One region of the Glutamicibacter sp. V16R2B1 genome, then DNA from elsewhere that is predicted to be linked to it. Evidence: predicted binding sites of a transcription regulator. Region 1 holds the regulator's gene; each other region holds the start of a gene.
What was found. Region 1 encodes LexA, which represses DNA repair genes until DNA is damaged. Its sites were predicted from a motif close to TCGAACANNTGTTCGA; they were not measured.

Region 1 (5,412 bases):
GCGCGCTGGGCGGGAAACGTAGACTCGTCACAGAACACCGCCGCACCCGGTGGTTGCCCACCGACCCCCGTCAGGTAGAGGAGCAGTGCATGACCCACAGCTGGACCGCGCTGGCCGACAACGCTGCCCGTGATGTCAACGACCGTTTCGGGCACCGGCTCATGGGGCTGCCCGGCACCTGGATCGGAGCGTTGCGGGCACCGGTTCCCACCCCTAACGCGCCGGCAGCCCGTGGGCGCCGGATCCGAGGGGACGCCCCATGGTCTGAATGGCACTACTGGTGGCAGGCCCACTACCTGGACGCGATCGTGGACATGGGGTGTCACTATGTGCGGGCCGGCGCACCCGAGGCAGCCAAGGCCGAGGTGCGCCGCGGGCTGCGGCTGCTGCGCGGGATCAAGATCCGCAACTTCGGGGTGTTCCCGAACTATTTCTTTGATGACATGGCCTGGCTGGCGCTCTCCAGCCACCGGCTGAACGCGCTGTGCCTGGAACTGCACCAGCAACCGGCAAAACTTGCCCAGTCGGCGGTGGACTCGCTGACCCGCCAACTGCGCAGCGGTCAGGATTCGGTGCTTGGCGGTGGTCTGTACTGGTCACGCAAACGCGCGTTCAAGAACGTGCCGGTCAACGGCCCCGCGGCCCTGCACTTCGCCCGCATCGGGGACCGGAAAACCGCTGCCTCGCTGGTCGACTGGATGCGCGAGAAGCTCTTCGACCCCACCCTGGGCCTCTACCTGGATGGGATCTATCTGGTTAACGCCGGACATCGGCTCGAAGGACAGATCTACACCTACAACCAGGGCCCAATCCTTGGGGCCTGGCTGGAGCTCGGGGACGAACGGTACCTGCGCCAGGCCGCCGACCTCATCGACGCGGTGGACCGTGGGCTCACCGTTCCACAGCAGGGGCTGCGCCTGGAACAGGGCGGGGATGGGGGCCTATTCACCGGAATCCTCTGCCGCTACCTGGCGCTGGCCGCTACGGATCACCGACTGCCGCAGCGGGCGCGGCAAACCGCCGCGCGGCTCGTTTCCGATACCGCCGCCACCGTCCTGGACAAGCAGACGGCCCAGCTCTCGGAAGCCGTGCAGCGCTGGAGCATCCTCTCGGCCGCAGCGGTCGTCACGCAGAGCACCGACCTGAAACGAAGGACCTCATGAGCCTTCCACCGCAGGACTTGCCTCCGGCACGCAGCGGACTCATCGCAGTGAGTTACGTGATCTTTCGCCAAGCCGACGCCGTGTTGCTGCAACAGCGGCGAGGCACTGGTTTCCTGGACGGGTACTGGGGCGCTGCCGCCGCCGGGCATCTGGAGAATGGGGAAAGCGCAGTAGCGGCAGCCATTCGAGAAGCCGGCGAGGAGCTGGGTGTACGGGTCCGCGAAGAACATCTTCACCCCCTGACGGTGCTGCAGCGCCCGGCTGCGGTCAAGGAACAGCCCGGCCGCGTCGACTTATTTTTCGAATGCCGCACCTGGCAGGGCACACCCGAGATCCACGAGCCGGACAAAGCCGTGGATCTTCGCTGGTTCAGGCTCGATGACCTGCCAATCCCCGTGGTGCCCCACGAAAAGGTGGTCCTTGAACAACTGCGCCTGCCACTGCCGGCCTTCACCTGCCTCGCTCCCTAGCGGACGTTATCCGGATGAATTGATTCCCGGCTTGGGTGGGAGCGTCGAGCAGAGCCAAAACAAGATCCCGGTGTGCCGCGTTTGGTAACGCGAAACACCGGGACTGTGCCGAAGGTGGCAGGAAGGCTAGAGCGAACGCATCACCGAAACAACTCGGCCCATGATGGTGGCGCTGTCGCCCAGAATCGGTTCGTAGCGCGAGTTCTGCGGAAGCAGCCAGGTGTGGCCATCACGCTGGCGGAAGGTCTTGACGGTGGCTTCCTCATCCAGCAGGGCGGCAACGATGTCGCCGTTGTCGGCGGTCTGCTGACGGCGCACCACCACCCAGTCGCCGTCGCAAATGGCGGCATCCACCATGGAGTCGCCCGAAACCCGCAACATGAACAGCTCACCGTGGCCCACGAGCTGACGCGGCAGGGAGAAGACATCCTCGACGCTCTGCTCAGCCAGGATCGGACCACCGGCGGCAATGCGTCCAACCAGTGGCACCATCGTGGTGTCCGCCGAGGTGCTTAGCTCAATGACCTTGGTCTCATCGGCCGGCTCCGGCTGGGCGGCCGGTTCCTTGGAAGCGGATTCAGACTCGTCGTTCAGCTGCAGCGGAAGCAGAATTTCCATGGCGCGGGGACGGCGCGGGTCACGGCGGATATAGCCGAGCTTCTCCAGCTGACCCAACTGGTGGGTTACCGAGGAGAGGCTGGCCAACCCGACCGAGTCGCCAATCTCACGCATCGAGGGCGGGTAGCCGTTGTTCCCGATGGCCCGCTGGATGGTTTCCAGGATCTTCTTCTGGCGGATGGTCAGCGACCGAGCATTGGCACGCGGAGTGCGTTGTGATGCTGACATGTAATTTCTGCCTTCCCTAACGATTGCGAGTCATGGCCGAGCGGTCAAACTGTCGGTGCTGACTGTTGTGATGTCTTCATGCTCGATTTACTTCGAAATCCTAGTGGATTTCGAAGCCTCTTTCAAAGATTTGTTCGAACTATCTAGACAAGTGTCGCCGAGCTCTGTTAGAAAAGATGTACTAGATCCGAACATATCTTCGAATGAGATGTTCGAACATTAGAAACTCGCATCACGCTCGTCCTGAGAGGAGATCGGCCATGGCCACTACGGCACTGGATAAAGATCAAAGCACCACACGCATGCGAATCCGCCTGACCCGACGCGGCTGGGTTGTGTTGATCGGGGTTCCGGTCTTCCTGCTGGCCCTGGCCGCAACTTTCCTGCTGACCACGTTCTCCAACTCCGTAATGGCCTCCGACCAGGAGCCAGTAGGCGTTGAAACGGTGGAGGTGACCGTCATTCCCGGGGACACCCTGTGGGACTTGGCCAGCGAATACGCGCAAGGCTACAACCAGGAAGATGCCATTCGCTACATCGGCGAAATGAACTCGCTGCATGGCGGCGTGCTGCAGGCCGGACAAACCCTGCAGATTCCGGTCCTGGACCAGCAGTAGCCCACGGTTCATTGTTACCGCCTGGAGCGTCACTGATTCACTGCCAGCGCCCGCCCCAGCTTAGAATTACCGTGTGAAAGACCGCAGTGAACTGTTAAGTCAACTGCCCTTGCGTGAGAATCTCCGCGGGCTCTCTCCCTACGGCGCGCCGCAAATCGACGTGCCCATCCAGTTGAACGTCAACGAAAATACCCATCCACTGCCGCCGGCCGTGGTCGAGGCAATTGCACAAGAAGTGGCCAAGGCCGCCACCACCCTCAACCGCTACCCGGACCGCGAATTCACCGAACTGCGTGAACTGCTCGCCGACTACCTGGGGCATGAACTGCGCGCCGAGAACATCTGGGCGGCGAACGGCTCGAACGAAATCCTGCAGCAAATCCTCCAGGCCTTCGGTGGACCGGGACGCAGCGTCATGAGCTTCGTACCCACGTACTCCATGTACCCGCTGCTGGCCAGCGGCACCGACACCGCCTTCATCGCCGGAACCCGTGCCGCGGACTTCACGCTCAGCGCCGAATCGGCGGCCAGCCAGGTGCGCGAACACCGCCCGAACATCGTGATCCTCTGCTCACCCAACAACCCCACGGGTACCGCCCTGGGGCTGGATGTCATCCAGGCCGTCTACGAGGCGGCCAGCGAGAACAACGCGATCGTGATCGTCGATGAGGCCTACGCCGAGTTCGCGTTGGCCGGCACCAAGTCCGCGCTGGGCCTGCTGCCCGGCCGCCAGCGCCTGATCGTCACCCGGACCATGTCCAAGGCGTTTGCGCTGGCCGGGGCACGCCTTGGCTATCTGGCCGCGGCCCCTGAAGTCAGTGACGCCATCCGGTTGGTGCGCCTGCCCTACCACCTCTCGGCGGTCACCCAGGCCACCGCGATCGCGGCACTGAAAAACGTGGACGCGCTGCTGGCCGAGGTCGAACAGATCAAGACCCAGCGTGACCGGATCGTCACCCGGTTGACCGAACTGGGCCTGCAGCCCTCGGTCAGCGATTCGAACTTCGTGTTCTTCGGCGGGCTGCAGGATCCGGAAGCGATTTGGCAGGGCCTGCTCGAGGCAGGGATCATTGTGCGTAACAACGGGATCCCTGGCACCCTGCGCGTCACCGCCGGCACCGAGGCGGAAACCACCGCCTTCCTCGACCGGCTCAGCGAGCTGCTCGAACCGGCGCACCAGCAAACTGCCAGAAGCTAGCGAAGGAAGAAGATGTCTGCCGAATCCCTGGGCGGCCGCAAAGCCCGCATGGAACGCGTGACCAGCGAATCGTCCGTGTTCGTCGAACTTGACCTGGACGGCACCGGCAAGTCCGAGATCAGCACCTCCGTGCCGTTCTTCGACCACATGCTCACCGCACTGTCCAAGCACTCGCTGATCGACCTGACCGTGCGCGCCACCGGCGACACCCACATCGACGTGCACCACACCGTGGAGGACACCGCCATCACCATTGGCGAGGTGCTGCGCACCGCCCTGGGCAACAAGGCCGGCATCCGCCGGTTCGGCACCGCCTACGCGCCGTTGGACGAGGCCCTGGCCCGCGCCGTCGTGGACATCTCCGGGCGGCCCTACCTGGTGCACGGCGGGGAGCCGGCCGGCCAGGAATACCACCTGATCGGAGGGCACTTCACCGGGTCGATGACGCGCCACGTCTTCGAGTCGCTGACCTTCCACGCCCAGATCTGCGCCCACATCGAGGTACTCTCCGGGCGCGACCCACACCACATCGTTGAAGCGCAGTTCAAGGCCCTGGCACGGGCGCTGCGCGAAGCGGTGGAAACCGACCCCCGCATGGGGGACCAAATCCCGTCCACGAAGGGTGCGCTGTAGGTGGGAAGTAAAAACGTAGTCGTCCTGGACTACGGGTCCGGCAATGTCCGCTCTGCGGTACGCGCCCTGGAGGCGGCCGGAGCCAACGTGGAGTTGACCGCCAACTCCACCGCGATCCTGGAAGCCGATGGCCTGGTGGTCCCCGGGGTGGGGGCCTACGCCTCGGTGATGCAACAGCTCAAGGCCATTGACGCGCCGCGCTGGATCGGACGCCGGGTTGCCGGCGGCCGACCGGTGCTGGGCATCTGCGTTGGCCACCAGGTCTTCTTCGATGAGGGCGTGGAACACGGGGTGCGCAGCCAGGGACTGGGCGAATGGCCCGGCGTCGTGGAGCGCCTGGAAGCCGAAGTGATCCCACACATGGGCTGGAACACCGTCCAGGTTTCCGAGGGCAGCCGATTGTTCGAGGGGATCGAACAGGAGCGGTTCTACTTCGTGCACTCCTACGGCGTGCGCCACTGGGAGTTTGACATCACCCAGCCGGC
Region 2 (5,412 bases), on a different contig from region 1:
TGCACGAGATGGCGCACATGTGGTTCGGCGACCTGGTCACCATGAAGTGGTGGGACGATCTGTGGCTGAAGGAATCCTTCGCCGACTACATCGGCACCCTGGCCAACGACCAGGCTACCGACTTCGCCACCGCCTGGACCACCTTCGCCGCCCGCCGCAAGGCCTGGGCTTACGTGGCCGACCAGATGCCCACCACGCACCCGATCGTCGCGGACATCACCGATCTGCAGGCGGCGGACCAGAACTTCGACGGCATCACCTACGCCAAGGGCGCCAGCGTGCTCAAGCAGCTGGCCGCATTCGTTGGCGATGAGGCGTTCCGTGACGCGGCCCGCGCCTACTTCGTGAAGCACGAGTACGCCAACACCTCGCTGGATGACTTCCTGGCCGCGCTCGAGCAGGCCAGTGGTCGGAACATGGGCGACTGGGCCGACGCCTGGCTGCGCACCAGCGGCGTGCCGCACCTCGGGGTCGAGCTGGAGCTGGACGCCGAGAACGTGGTCCGTTCGGCCGCGCTTATCCAGCGGGGCACCGACCCGGTCTCCGGGGAGCCGATCCTGCGCCCGCACGTGCTCACCGTGGGCAGCTATGAACTGGAAGAGGGCCGTCTGGTGCGCCAGGACAGCCAGCGCGTGGAACTGAACGGTGAACGGGTGGAGCTGGGGTTCCTGGTCGGTCGCCCGGCCCCGGCGGTGCTGTTGCCCAATGACGGGGATGAAACCTACGCCATCATCGAATTTGATGAGCGCTCCCAGCAGAACCTGCTCCAGCACCTGGGCGGCCTCAACGCCTCGCTGCCGCGCGCCACCTGCTGGGCGTCGCTGTGGGATGCGGTGCGCGGTGCCCGCCTGGCCGCGCAGGACTACGTTGCCGCGCTGCTGCAGCATGCGGCGACCGTCGAGGATGCCGGGGTGTTCGCGGTGCTGATGGACCAGCTGCTCACCTCGGTCAACCGCTACCTGGCCCCGCACCTGCGTGAGGAAGCCCGGCAGAAGGCGGCGAGGGCACTCACCGGCTGGCTGACCCAGCTGGAGGCGGGCAGCGACAACCAGACCACCACGGCCCGCACCCTGGCCCGGTTGGCCCGCGCCGGGGTGGCTGAGGATGTTGTCGACGCGTTCCTGGCCTCCGAGCCGAACCAGTACGGGGTGAAGGTCGATGAGCAGCTGCAGTGGTTGAGCTGGCAGGCGCTGGCTGCGGCCCGGGGCCTGGACGAGTCCGACGGGGTGCGCATGCGCGCCGCACTGGACGCCAACCCGACCTCGGTCGCCCAGAACGCGGTGCGTACCGCACTGGCGGCCCGCCCGGTTTCCGAAGTCAAGGAGCAGGCCTTCGCCGAAGTGCTCCAGGCCCGTGACCAAGACGGCGAGTTGTCCAATGATGCACTCAGCGCCACGGCCGAGGGCTTTACGATCGGTTCGCGTGAACTGCTGGCCGGGTTTGAGGAACGCTACTGGCCGCAGATCTCCGAGGTGTTCGATTCCATGAGCATGGAGTTCTCCACCCGGGTGATCCGAGGGCTGTTCCCCCGCTCCCAGGAGTTGAGCGACGAGCCGGACGATAACCCGGCCCTCAAGGCGGTCACCGAATGGCTGGAGAAGAATACCGAGGCACCACGGGCCCTGCGCCGGATCCTGCTCGAGGAGCGTGCCGAGCTGCAGCGTTCACTGGATGCCCAGAAGCTTTCGCGTGAGAGCAAGTAACGCGAACGGCTAGTGCCAGCCTGTGGCCGTCCCGGGGTGGGGCGGCCACAGGCCGAAGACGCATCACGGACCGATGGGATTAGCCAGGTTCCAGCTCATCCCCGCCATGCCAGGGCAAGGTGGCATCCGGCGGTTCCGGGTCATCGCCCGGCGGGTCGAGGTCGTCGCCCGGTGGGCCGGGTGGTGCCCGGTTCCCGGCGCCCGGTGGCGGGTCCCCGGGGATTTGCGAGGTCAGGTCCGGGTCGCTGGGATCATGCCAATACCCCGGAGTGCCCGGCGGTATCTCATGCAACGCCAACACCTCACGCAGCTTCTCATCCACATACACCGCCTGCCGTGAAGGAGCGCTCATCGTGTAGTTCGCGCGGCCATTCACGGTGGTCAGGCTGCCCGGATCGGAGAAGTGCACCAACCCGTTCGGGGATTCCCAGCGCACCGACCCATCAGGCAGGAACTGGCTCTGCCACCGCAGGGCGTGTTTGAACATCTGATGCCGGGTACACAACAATTTCGTGTTATCCCGAGTGGTCGCCCCGCCCTTGGCCCAGTCCTTGACATGATCGATCTCGCACCGCTCCGCCGGGCGCCGGCACCCAGGGAACTGGCAATGCTCATCACGCAACTGCACCAGCTCCTGCAACGCCGCCGGAGGACGGTACCGGGTACGGCCCACATCGATCGGGGCCCCGTCCCACGGATCGGTAAGCACCCGGGCAAAGGACGGGGCGTGCCGGGCCAACGCCAACGCCACCCCTGCCGGAATCGGCCCGTACCCCTGCAACTCGGCCAACGCGGTCCCCGGGGCGGCCAACAACTGCAGGGCCGGCAACAACACGTGCAGCTTCACCCGCACCCCCGGCCCGGGCCTCTCCGGCCACCCCTGGATCAGCACGTCCCGGAAAACATCGGCATGCAGCTGCGCGTCGCTGCGCTGCTCATCCGGCTCCCGGTGCTCATTGGCGTGCGCGGTGATGTTCTTCATGATCGCCATGATGTCCTCCGCCGGCAGGCACGCCTGCAACGCGGCCATCCCATCAGGCTCGGCCCACCACCGCACATAGCGCTCCTCCACCCGGCGTTCACGCCGGGTGGCCGGGGCCTCGGGCAGCATCTGGGTGCGCAGCTTCTTCGCCCGCTTACTCACCTGAGCATCAGTATCCCGCCGGGCCACCGGCAACAGGTTCTGCTCCAACTGCCCCACCTGCTCCGGCTGCAGATCCTGACTGGAACGAATCACCGTGATCGCGCTGCGGGTAGTGATCTGCCCCTGCAGCAACGCCTCCAAGGTGCGCGGACACAACTGGCGCAACCCCTCGGCCACCAACAGGCGGGCGTTGGTCGAGTACTCGGTGGTGCGGGTGGCCAAGGACGCCTCGGCCACGAAATTCTGCCGGATCACCTGCTCCGAGCCCGGCTTCACCCCGTACTTCTGGATACTGGCCAACTGCAGCGGATCAGTGATGCCCTTCTGCCGGTCCTGCAAATACGACAGCTCCAGCCCCTCGGCCAGCAACACCGCCTCAACGGCATCGAGCATCGAACGCAGCCGCCCCACCGTTCCCAACCGCTCCAACACCTCAACCGGGGACCCCGGTGCGGCCGCCAGTAACTCATCGGTCACGGCCGAGGTCAGGGGCTGGCACGCAAGCTTGTAATCGATCCCGGCATACAGCACCCCGTCGATGCCCCAGTGGTCCCGAAAACCGCTGGGCAGGATCGGTAACCGGTGGACGTCATCCCCGGAATCGAAGATCTCTTTTCTGCCCATACCCCATCATCCCAACCCCCACCGACACTATGACCCCGACCACAACCAGATGGGGAAAGTTCGAAAAGATTTTCGAGTCGGTTCGACGCTCAGGTCGGGCTCGTGGCGCTTACTGCCCGCTCCTGGCGGCAGCTTGGTGGAATGTGAGCAGGCTGGCCGGGGTCAGGCCCCAGTCCAGGACCGCTACTTCAACAACGGTCCCGGCCTGGGGTACGTGGGCGAACGAGGCGTGGCCGTGGAAGTAGACATCCAGGCCCCGCAGCTGGTCGAACAGCTCCACCAGCTCATCGGGCTGATCGGTGAAGAACTGCAGCACGTAGTGCCGGACCGCGTCAAGATGGACATCTGGTTCGGGCACCGGCGCCTGCAGCAGCAGTTCGGTGATGTTGTTGTGCCCCTGCACCCGGCAGCCGGTCACCCGGCCCACGTCACTGATCATGGCTTCTCCGGTGCGGGATCATTGTCGGTGGGTAATTGCGGCGTGATCCCCAGCTGCAGGGCCGTGACCTGTGGCGGCGTCGAATCCTGGCGCAGGTAGCCGCCGAAGGCCAGACGGCGGCCGAGCAGGGCGCTGGCCGGCAGCTGGCGCAACGCCTCAAAGAGCTCCTGGGTACCCGGAACCACCCGGTAGCCCGATGCACCGGTATCCACCTCAAGGTAGGGTGGCCGCTCCCCCAGTCCGAGACGGCGGACCACCCCGCTGCCGTGCAGCAGCAGGTTGGTTTCGTCCGGACCGGAGGGCTGGGTCGTGGGCATTAGGGCACCCGGGCGGTCCAGGCGTCGGTGGCGAACTTCGCGGCGGCCAGTTCGCGTGCGGCTTGGCGGGTGTCCTCATCCAAGGTGGCCTCGGTGGCCTGGTAGTGGCCGGTGAAGGTCTCCATCATGGTGCGGATGACCTCATCGCGGGCCAGCTGGGTTTGGCTCTTGAGCGGGTCCACGCGCTTGACGGCGCTGGTGATGCCCTTGTCGGAGATCTTCTCCCGGCCGATGCGCAGCACCTCGACCATCTTCTGCGCATCGATGTCGTAGCTCATGGTCACGTGGTGCAGCATGCCGCCGCGGGCCAGGCGCTTCTGCGCGGCGCCGCCGATCTTGCCCTGGTCGGTGGCGATGTCATTCAGCGGCTTGTAGTAGGCCTGGACGCCCAGCTTCTGCAGCGCGTCCATGACCCACTGGTCCAGGTACGGGTAGGAGTCGGCGAAGCTCATCCCGTCGACCAGGGATTCGGGGGCGTAGAGCGAGTAGGTGATGCAGTTGCCGGCCTCCATGAACATCGCCCCGCCGCCGGAGATGCGGCGCACCACCTTCACCCCGTGGTGGGCGGCGGCCTGCGCGTCGACCTCGTTGGACAGGGATTGGAAGGAGCCGATGACCACCGCGGCCTCGTTCCAGTCCCAGAAGCGCAGGGTCGGCGGGCGGGTGCCGGCGGCGACCTGGCGGGCGAGCACCTCATCCAGGGCGACCTGCTCGGTGATCGGGATGGTGGTGGGGGCGATAACCTGCCAGTCGTGGTCCGCCCAGGTGGTGGCGTGGCCCAGGGCGCGGCGCACCACGCGGGCCACGGCCTCGGCGTCGAAGCCGATCATTTCGGTGCCCTCGCGCAGTCCGCTGACCACGGCCTCGCGGATGGTGGAGTGCGTGGCGTCGGTGGGCAGCCCGATCAGCGCCCGGTTCAGGTCCTCCAGCGCCTCGTCGGGTTCCAGGAAGAAGTCCCCGTTGATGTTGGAGGCGGTGATGACCCCGTCGGCGCTGTCCAGGTCGGCGATGACCAGCTTGCCGCCCACGACCTTGTACTCGCCGTGGTGCTGGTACTGGAGCGCTTCGGTGGAATCTGCGTGCTGCGTTTCGTGCCCTTGTTGCGTCATGACTTCATCCTATCCGCTGCGCCGGGCCCTCTTCCGTGGCCGTCGGCGACTGGTTCGGCACATCGGGCCGGATGCG
Region 3 (5,412 bases), on a different contig from region 1:
TGCACCGCCTCATCGGCCTGCACGCACAGGGCCAAGGTGCCGCCGGCGGCAATGAACTTCACCGCCCGCTGCCCCAGCGCGGTCTCGGACACGGCCGCTGCGTCGCACAGGTCATCGGAGATCACCAGGCCCTCATAGCCCAGCTGGTCGCGCAGCAGCTCATCGATGATCGCCCGGGAGAACGGGGCCGGGTTCTTGGCGTCGAGCTTGGAGTAGCTGGCGTTGGAGATCATCACCCAGGCCAGGTCCTGTTCAATGCCGCGCACGAAGGGCTGCAGGTATGGGTCCTGGGCGTCGGTGACGGTGTCCACCACGCGTTCGGTGGTGTCGGTGTTGCCCTTCACCCTTCCCAGGCCCGGGAAGTGCTTGATCACCGGCTGCACCCCGGCATCATCCAGCGCCTGGTTCACTTCGCCCACCGCATCCCACACGGTGTCCGGGTCGTAACCGAAATTCCGCTGCCACTGCCCGATGGGGGCGTTGCCGGCCCCCAGCGATTTGGGAACCGTGTCGGCCACCGGCGCCAGGTTCACGTTCACCCCGGCCTCACTGAGCTGCCGGCCCAGCTGCCCGGTGGACTGGGCCAGACGCTTGGCCGACCAGCCGCCCTGGGTCAGCGCGCTGGGCAGGTTGGTGAAGCCCGAGCCCTGCAGCACCCGCACCGAACCGCCCTCCTGGTCGGTGGCGATCCACGGCTCCAGCTGGCCGGGCACGTTCGGTGCCACGGCCTTGCGGATCTGCTTCACCTGGCCGGCGGTCTGCTGCAGCGACAACTGCGAGCGCCCGCGCAGGAACACGCTGGCAATCCCCGCGTCCGCCAGCTGGTCCAGTTCCTGCTGCGTGGCACCGGTGGCCGGCACCCCGGCCATCACCAGCAGTCCGGCCTGCTGCTGCACCTCCAGGTCCCGCACCAGTTCACTGGCCCGCTGCGCCTCCGGATCCTGCGGGGAGGCGGTGGGCGTCGGGGAGGCGGTGGGGCTCTGCGACGCCGTGGGGGACGCCGGTGCGGAGGCACTGCCGCTGGGGGCGGGGCTGGAAGAGCCGGGGGCCGGGGTCGGGGCGGGGTCGGGCTGCGGGGCCCCGCCGGAACATCCGCTCAGCGCCAACGCCAGGACGCAGGACAGGGCCAGGGACTGTGGTGCACGCCGGGGAAACCTCATGCTCTCATTGTGGCACCCCGCCGGGCCCCCGCCGCGCGGCAACCGGATTCAGGCCCGGACCGTGGGCAGCTCATCCCAGTTCGTGGTGAAGCGCGGGGACATGTGCTCGCGGCGCATCGCCCAGTCCGGGTCCCCGGCCAGTCCGCTGCGTCCCAGCCCGATCGCCTTGCTGCCAAAACGCTCGGTCACCTGTTGCACCATCTGGCTCAGTGTTTCCCCGCTGTCCCCGGCGCCCTGCGGTGCCGGTGCCGCGTCCTGCCACTGCAGGTCCAGCTGGGTGGCCTCGGGCTGGTCGCTCAGCCCGGAGAGGATCACCCCGCCACGCACATACTCCGTGCCGGGCTCCATCAGCCCCTCCATCGCCTGCACCGCCAGCCGGGTAATCAGGATCGGGTCCCGTGTCGCCTGCGGCAGGCGCACCTGGGTGGAGGGGAAGGAGGCCGGGCCTGCGGCAAAGCGGCTGGTTCCGGCCATCACCGTCAGCAGTGCGGCGTAGCGCCCCTCCCGCGCCAGGCGCGCCGCGGCCTTTTGGGCGTAGAAGCTCATCACCTCGCGCATCTGCTCCCGGCTGGTCACCGGGTGGGCGAAGGAACGGGTGAACATCACCTGCCCCTTGTCGGCACGCTCCTCCACCGGGCCGATGCAGCGGGTGCCGCCCAGTTCAAAAACGGTGCGCTGCAGCACGACGGAGAACCTCTTGCGGATCAGCTGCGGGTCCGCGCCCGCCAGGTCGGCGATGCTCACGATGCCCATCCCGGCCAGTTTCCTGCCGGTTTTGCGTCCCACACCCCACACCTCGGTGACCGGCACCAGGGACTTGATCCGCGCCACCACCTCCGGGTCCATCAACTGCTCCACGCAGACCCCCTGCAGTCCGGGGTTCTTCTTCGCCACATGGTTGGCGAACTTGGCCAGCGTCTTGGTGGCGGCCACCCCCACGCAGACCGGCACCCCCACCGAACGCTGCAGGGCCGCCCTAATCTGCGCGGCCGTGCGCTGCACCTGCTGCAGGGACCCGGTCAGCCCCAGGAAGGACTCGTCGATGGAATACACCTCCTGCCAGGTTCCGAAGCGGGCCAGCACCTCCATGACCCGGGCCGAGAGGTCCCCGTACAGTTCGTAGTTGCTCGAGCGCACCGCCAGCCCGTGGCTGCGCTGCAGGTCGCGGACCTGGAAGTAGGGTTGGCCGGTGGTGATGCCCAGGGCCTTGGCCTCGGCGGAGCGGGCCACCACGCACCCGTCGTTGTTGGACAGCACCACCACCGGCCGGTTGCGCAGGGTGGGATCAAAAACCCGTTCGCAGGAAACGTAGAAGTTGTTCACGTCCACCAGGGCGATGTGCTCGCCGGCCTGTGCGGATGGGTCAGCGGACATAATGCAGGCACCTGGTCACGACGCCGAATACCTCGACCTCGTCATGCTCACCCAGCCACTGCGGCTGGGCCGACTCGTCGCTGAGCAGCCCGACCCGGCCCCGCTCCACCTGCCAGCGGCGCACCAGCATCTGCTCATTGAGGCTCAGCACCACCACGCTGCCGTGCTGGACCGAGCGGGAGCGGTCCACGATGATTTCATCCCCGTCATGGATCCCTGCGGAGACCATCGCCCCTCCGGCGACCCGCATGATGAATGTGGAGACGCGGTCGGTAATCAGCAGCCGGTTCAGGTCCAGCCCGCCGTCGAAGTAATCGCGCGCCGGTGAGGGGAACCCCATGGCCTGCACCGCGCCGACCGGCCCGCTGCTGCTGGCCTCGGGGACCAGCGGATCCTTCGCAGCCATCGCCCACCACTTTTCGTACACATATTCGAACACTGTGATTCTAGCAAGGAAACACGCCGCAGTGTCTATGCTGTAAGCAGGCAGGATTTGCGCACCACGGCCGTCGGCCGGCGCACCTGCCAAGATTGCACCCGGGGGAAGAGAGCCGCATTCGTGAAGGTACTACTGATCAGCTGCGGGGACGTGGGCACGGAGGCCGGTTTCCGCTTCCAGGCCCGCGGAGCCCATGTCACCGCCTGGCGGCGCAATCCGCAGAAGCTGCCGCCAACCTTTCACGGGCAGCAGGTGGATGTGGCCAGCGGGCAGCTGCCGCCAATCGACCCGGACACCGAGGTCGCGCTGTTCACCCCGGTCCCGGCCAGCCGCGACGCCGCAGGCTACGAGCACAGCTATCTGCAGGCGGCCCGGCACCTGGTCACCGCCCTGCAGCAACAGGCCCCCGCGCTGCGCAGGCTGTTCTACATTTCCTCCACGGCGGTGAACGCCGGCAACGACGGGCAGTGGGTCACCGAGCAACACCCCAAGGAGCCGCGGCGGGAAACGGCCAAGGTCCTGGCCTGCACCGAGGACTACCTGCTGGATTCAGCCCTGCCGGTCACGATCCTGCGCGCCTCGGGCATCTACGGACCGGGGCGCACCCGGCTGATTGACTCCCTGCGCGAGGGCAAGGCCCGCCTGCCGCGAAGCTCGCAGTGGACCAACCGGGTCCACCGCGACGATCTGGCCAAGGCAGTGGTGCACCTGGCGCACTTTGGCTCCGATATCGACGAGCTCTACCTGGCCACCGACAACGAGCCGGCGCAGCTGGCCGAGGTCTACGAGCACCTGGCCGGCCTATTGGGCACCACGCCGCCACCCGCCAGCGAGGAGGCCCCCGGCAGTGGGGCCGACCGCCGGCTGAGCAACGCACGCTTGCGCGCCACCGGCTGGGAGCCGACCTTCCCGAATTACCGGGAAGGGTACCGGGCCATCCTGCGCGGCTCCGGTCGCCGGCACCACTGACCGCGCAACACCTTGAAGGTTCCCGGCCCCGGCGTTCCGGGGCGGCCCGAACCTCGGGGCCGGGCTCTTAAACGGCCTCGCGGCCGGATCCCCCAAGGTGAGGCTCCGGCCGCGAGGCAGAATGCGTGTTGGTCTTCGACCGATTACTGGTCTTAGAAGCCCTTGCGCAACGGGTTGAAGTGACGGGCCACTGCGGGCACCGACTGGCCGGTGATCTGCGAGGCCAGGATCTTGCCGGTCAGCGGCCCCAGGGCCACGCCCCACATGCCGTGTCCGCCACCGACCGAAACGCGCGAGGAGTTGGTCTGCCCGATCAGCGGGAGGCCATCGGCGGTGCAGGGACGCCCGCCAACCCATTCCTCCTGGCGGTTCTCCCAGTTGATGCCGGTGTAGACCGGCTTCGCGGCCGCCACAATTGCCTCGATGCGCTTGGGCTCGAGCTTGTGGTTGGCGTCGCGGAACTCCATGGTGCCGGCGATGCGGAAGCGGTCCCCCAGCGGGGTGCAGGCCACGCGCTGTGCCGGGAAGTAAATCGGGTGGGTCGGCATGTGCTCCGGCTTGACCGTGAAGGAGTAGCCGCGGCCTGCCTGCACGACGACGTTCACGCCGAACTTCTTGGTCAGGTCGTTCATCCAGGCGCCGGTGGCCATGACCACGTGATCCGCGGTGATTGCGCGGCCCTCGGAACCGATAACGGTCACCGAGCCGCCGTTGTCCCGCACATCGGTGACGTTGAACGAGCCGATGATGTCACCGCCGCGGGCCTGAACGGACTCCGCCAGCGAAGCCATGTACTTCGGCGGGTTCAGGAAGCGCTGGTTCTTGATGGCAATGCCGGCCACGACGTTCTCCGACAGGGTCGGCTCGATGCCGCGCAGCTCATCGCCCGTCAGCAGGTCGTACTCCACGTTGCCACCGGTCTTGTGGATCATCTCGAATTCGTGCAGCAGCCCGTCGCGGTCCGCCATGGTGCGGAAGCCGGTGAGGAACGGGTTGGCCGGAGTGGTGGTTTCCTGCACGCCCGGGCCGGCCGAGGTGGATTCGGAAATCTCGTCGAAGGCGTCCAGGCCGCTGGTGCCGATCTCGGAGAAGGTCCGCATGGCCTGCTCCCACTTCTTCGGGGTGCTGTGCCAGGCGAAGCCGAGCAGGAAGCGGATCAGCTTGGCGTCGGCCTTCAGCGGGATGTACAGCGGCGAGGCCGGGTCAAACATCATCTTCAGCCCGTTGGTGAAGACCGAGGGCTCTGCAATCGGCAGGGTCAGGGCCGGGGTCAGCCAGCCGGCATTGCCCCAGGATGCACCGGAGGCGACACCGCCGCGGTCTACGACCGTGACCTTCACACCCTGCTCCTGGAGGTACCAGGCGGTCGACAGGCCGACGAAGCCCGCGCCGACGATAACTACATGATCCGGGGCAGCACCCTTGGCCATGATCCACACTCCTTGGAAACCAACGAAAATCTTTTGCTTC

Region 2: FDN03_RS02905 (HNH endonuclease signature motif containing protein) is a predicted target of LexA. The motif match lies at 3,532-3,547, and genes of this name have one in related genera.
Region 3: umuD (translesion error-prone DNA polymerase V autoproteolytic subunit) is a predicted target of LexA. The motif match lies at 2,954-2,969, and genes of this name have one in related genera.

Annotation. Positions count from the first base shown of each region.
Region 1 is NZ_VATX01000006.1:5,897-11,308, forward strand. Features, by position in the region: gene FDN03_RS03895 (glycoside hydrolase family 76 protein) at 90-1,163, shown strand; gene FDN03_RS03900 (NUDIX domain-containing protein) at 1,160-1,633, shown strand; gene lexA (transcriptional repressor LexA) at 1,760-2,479, opposite strand; gene FDN03_RS03910 (LysM peptidoglycan-binding domain-containing protein) at 2,740-3,096, shown strand; gene FDN03_RS03915 (histidinol-phosphate transaminase) at 3,170-4,294, shown strand; gene hisB (imidazoleglycerol-phosphate dehydratase HisB) at 4,307-4,927, shown strand; gene hisH (imidazole glycerol phosphate synthase subunit HisH) at 4,928-5,412, shown strand, end outside.
Region 2 is NZ_VATX01000005.1:128,597-134,008, reverse strand. Features, by position in the region: gene pepN (aminopeptidase N) at 1-1,703, shown strand, start outside; gene FDN03_RS02905 (HNH endonuclease signature motif containing protein) at 1,783-3,471, opposite strand; gene FDN03_RS02900 (hypothetical protein) at 3,581-3,910, opposite strand; gene FDN03_RS02895 (hypothetical protein) at 3,907-4,227, opposite strand; gene FDN03_RS02890 (lipoate--protein ligase family protein) at 4,227-5,336, opposite strand.
Region 3 is NZ_VATX01000009.1:154,661-160,072, forward strand. Features, by position in the region: gene FDN03_RS06295 (glycoside hydrolase family 3 N-terminal domain-containing protein) at 1-1,160, opposite strand, end outside; gene FDN03_RS06300 (Y-family DNA polymerase) at 1,209-2,534, opposite strand; gene umuD (translesion error-prone DNA polymerase V autoproteolytic subunit) at 2,524-2,940, opposite strand; gene FDN03_RS06310 (NAD(P)H-binding protein) at 3,094-3,942, shown strand; gene FDN03_RS06315 (FAD-dependent oxidoreductase) at 4,095-5,372, opposite strand.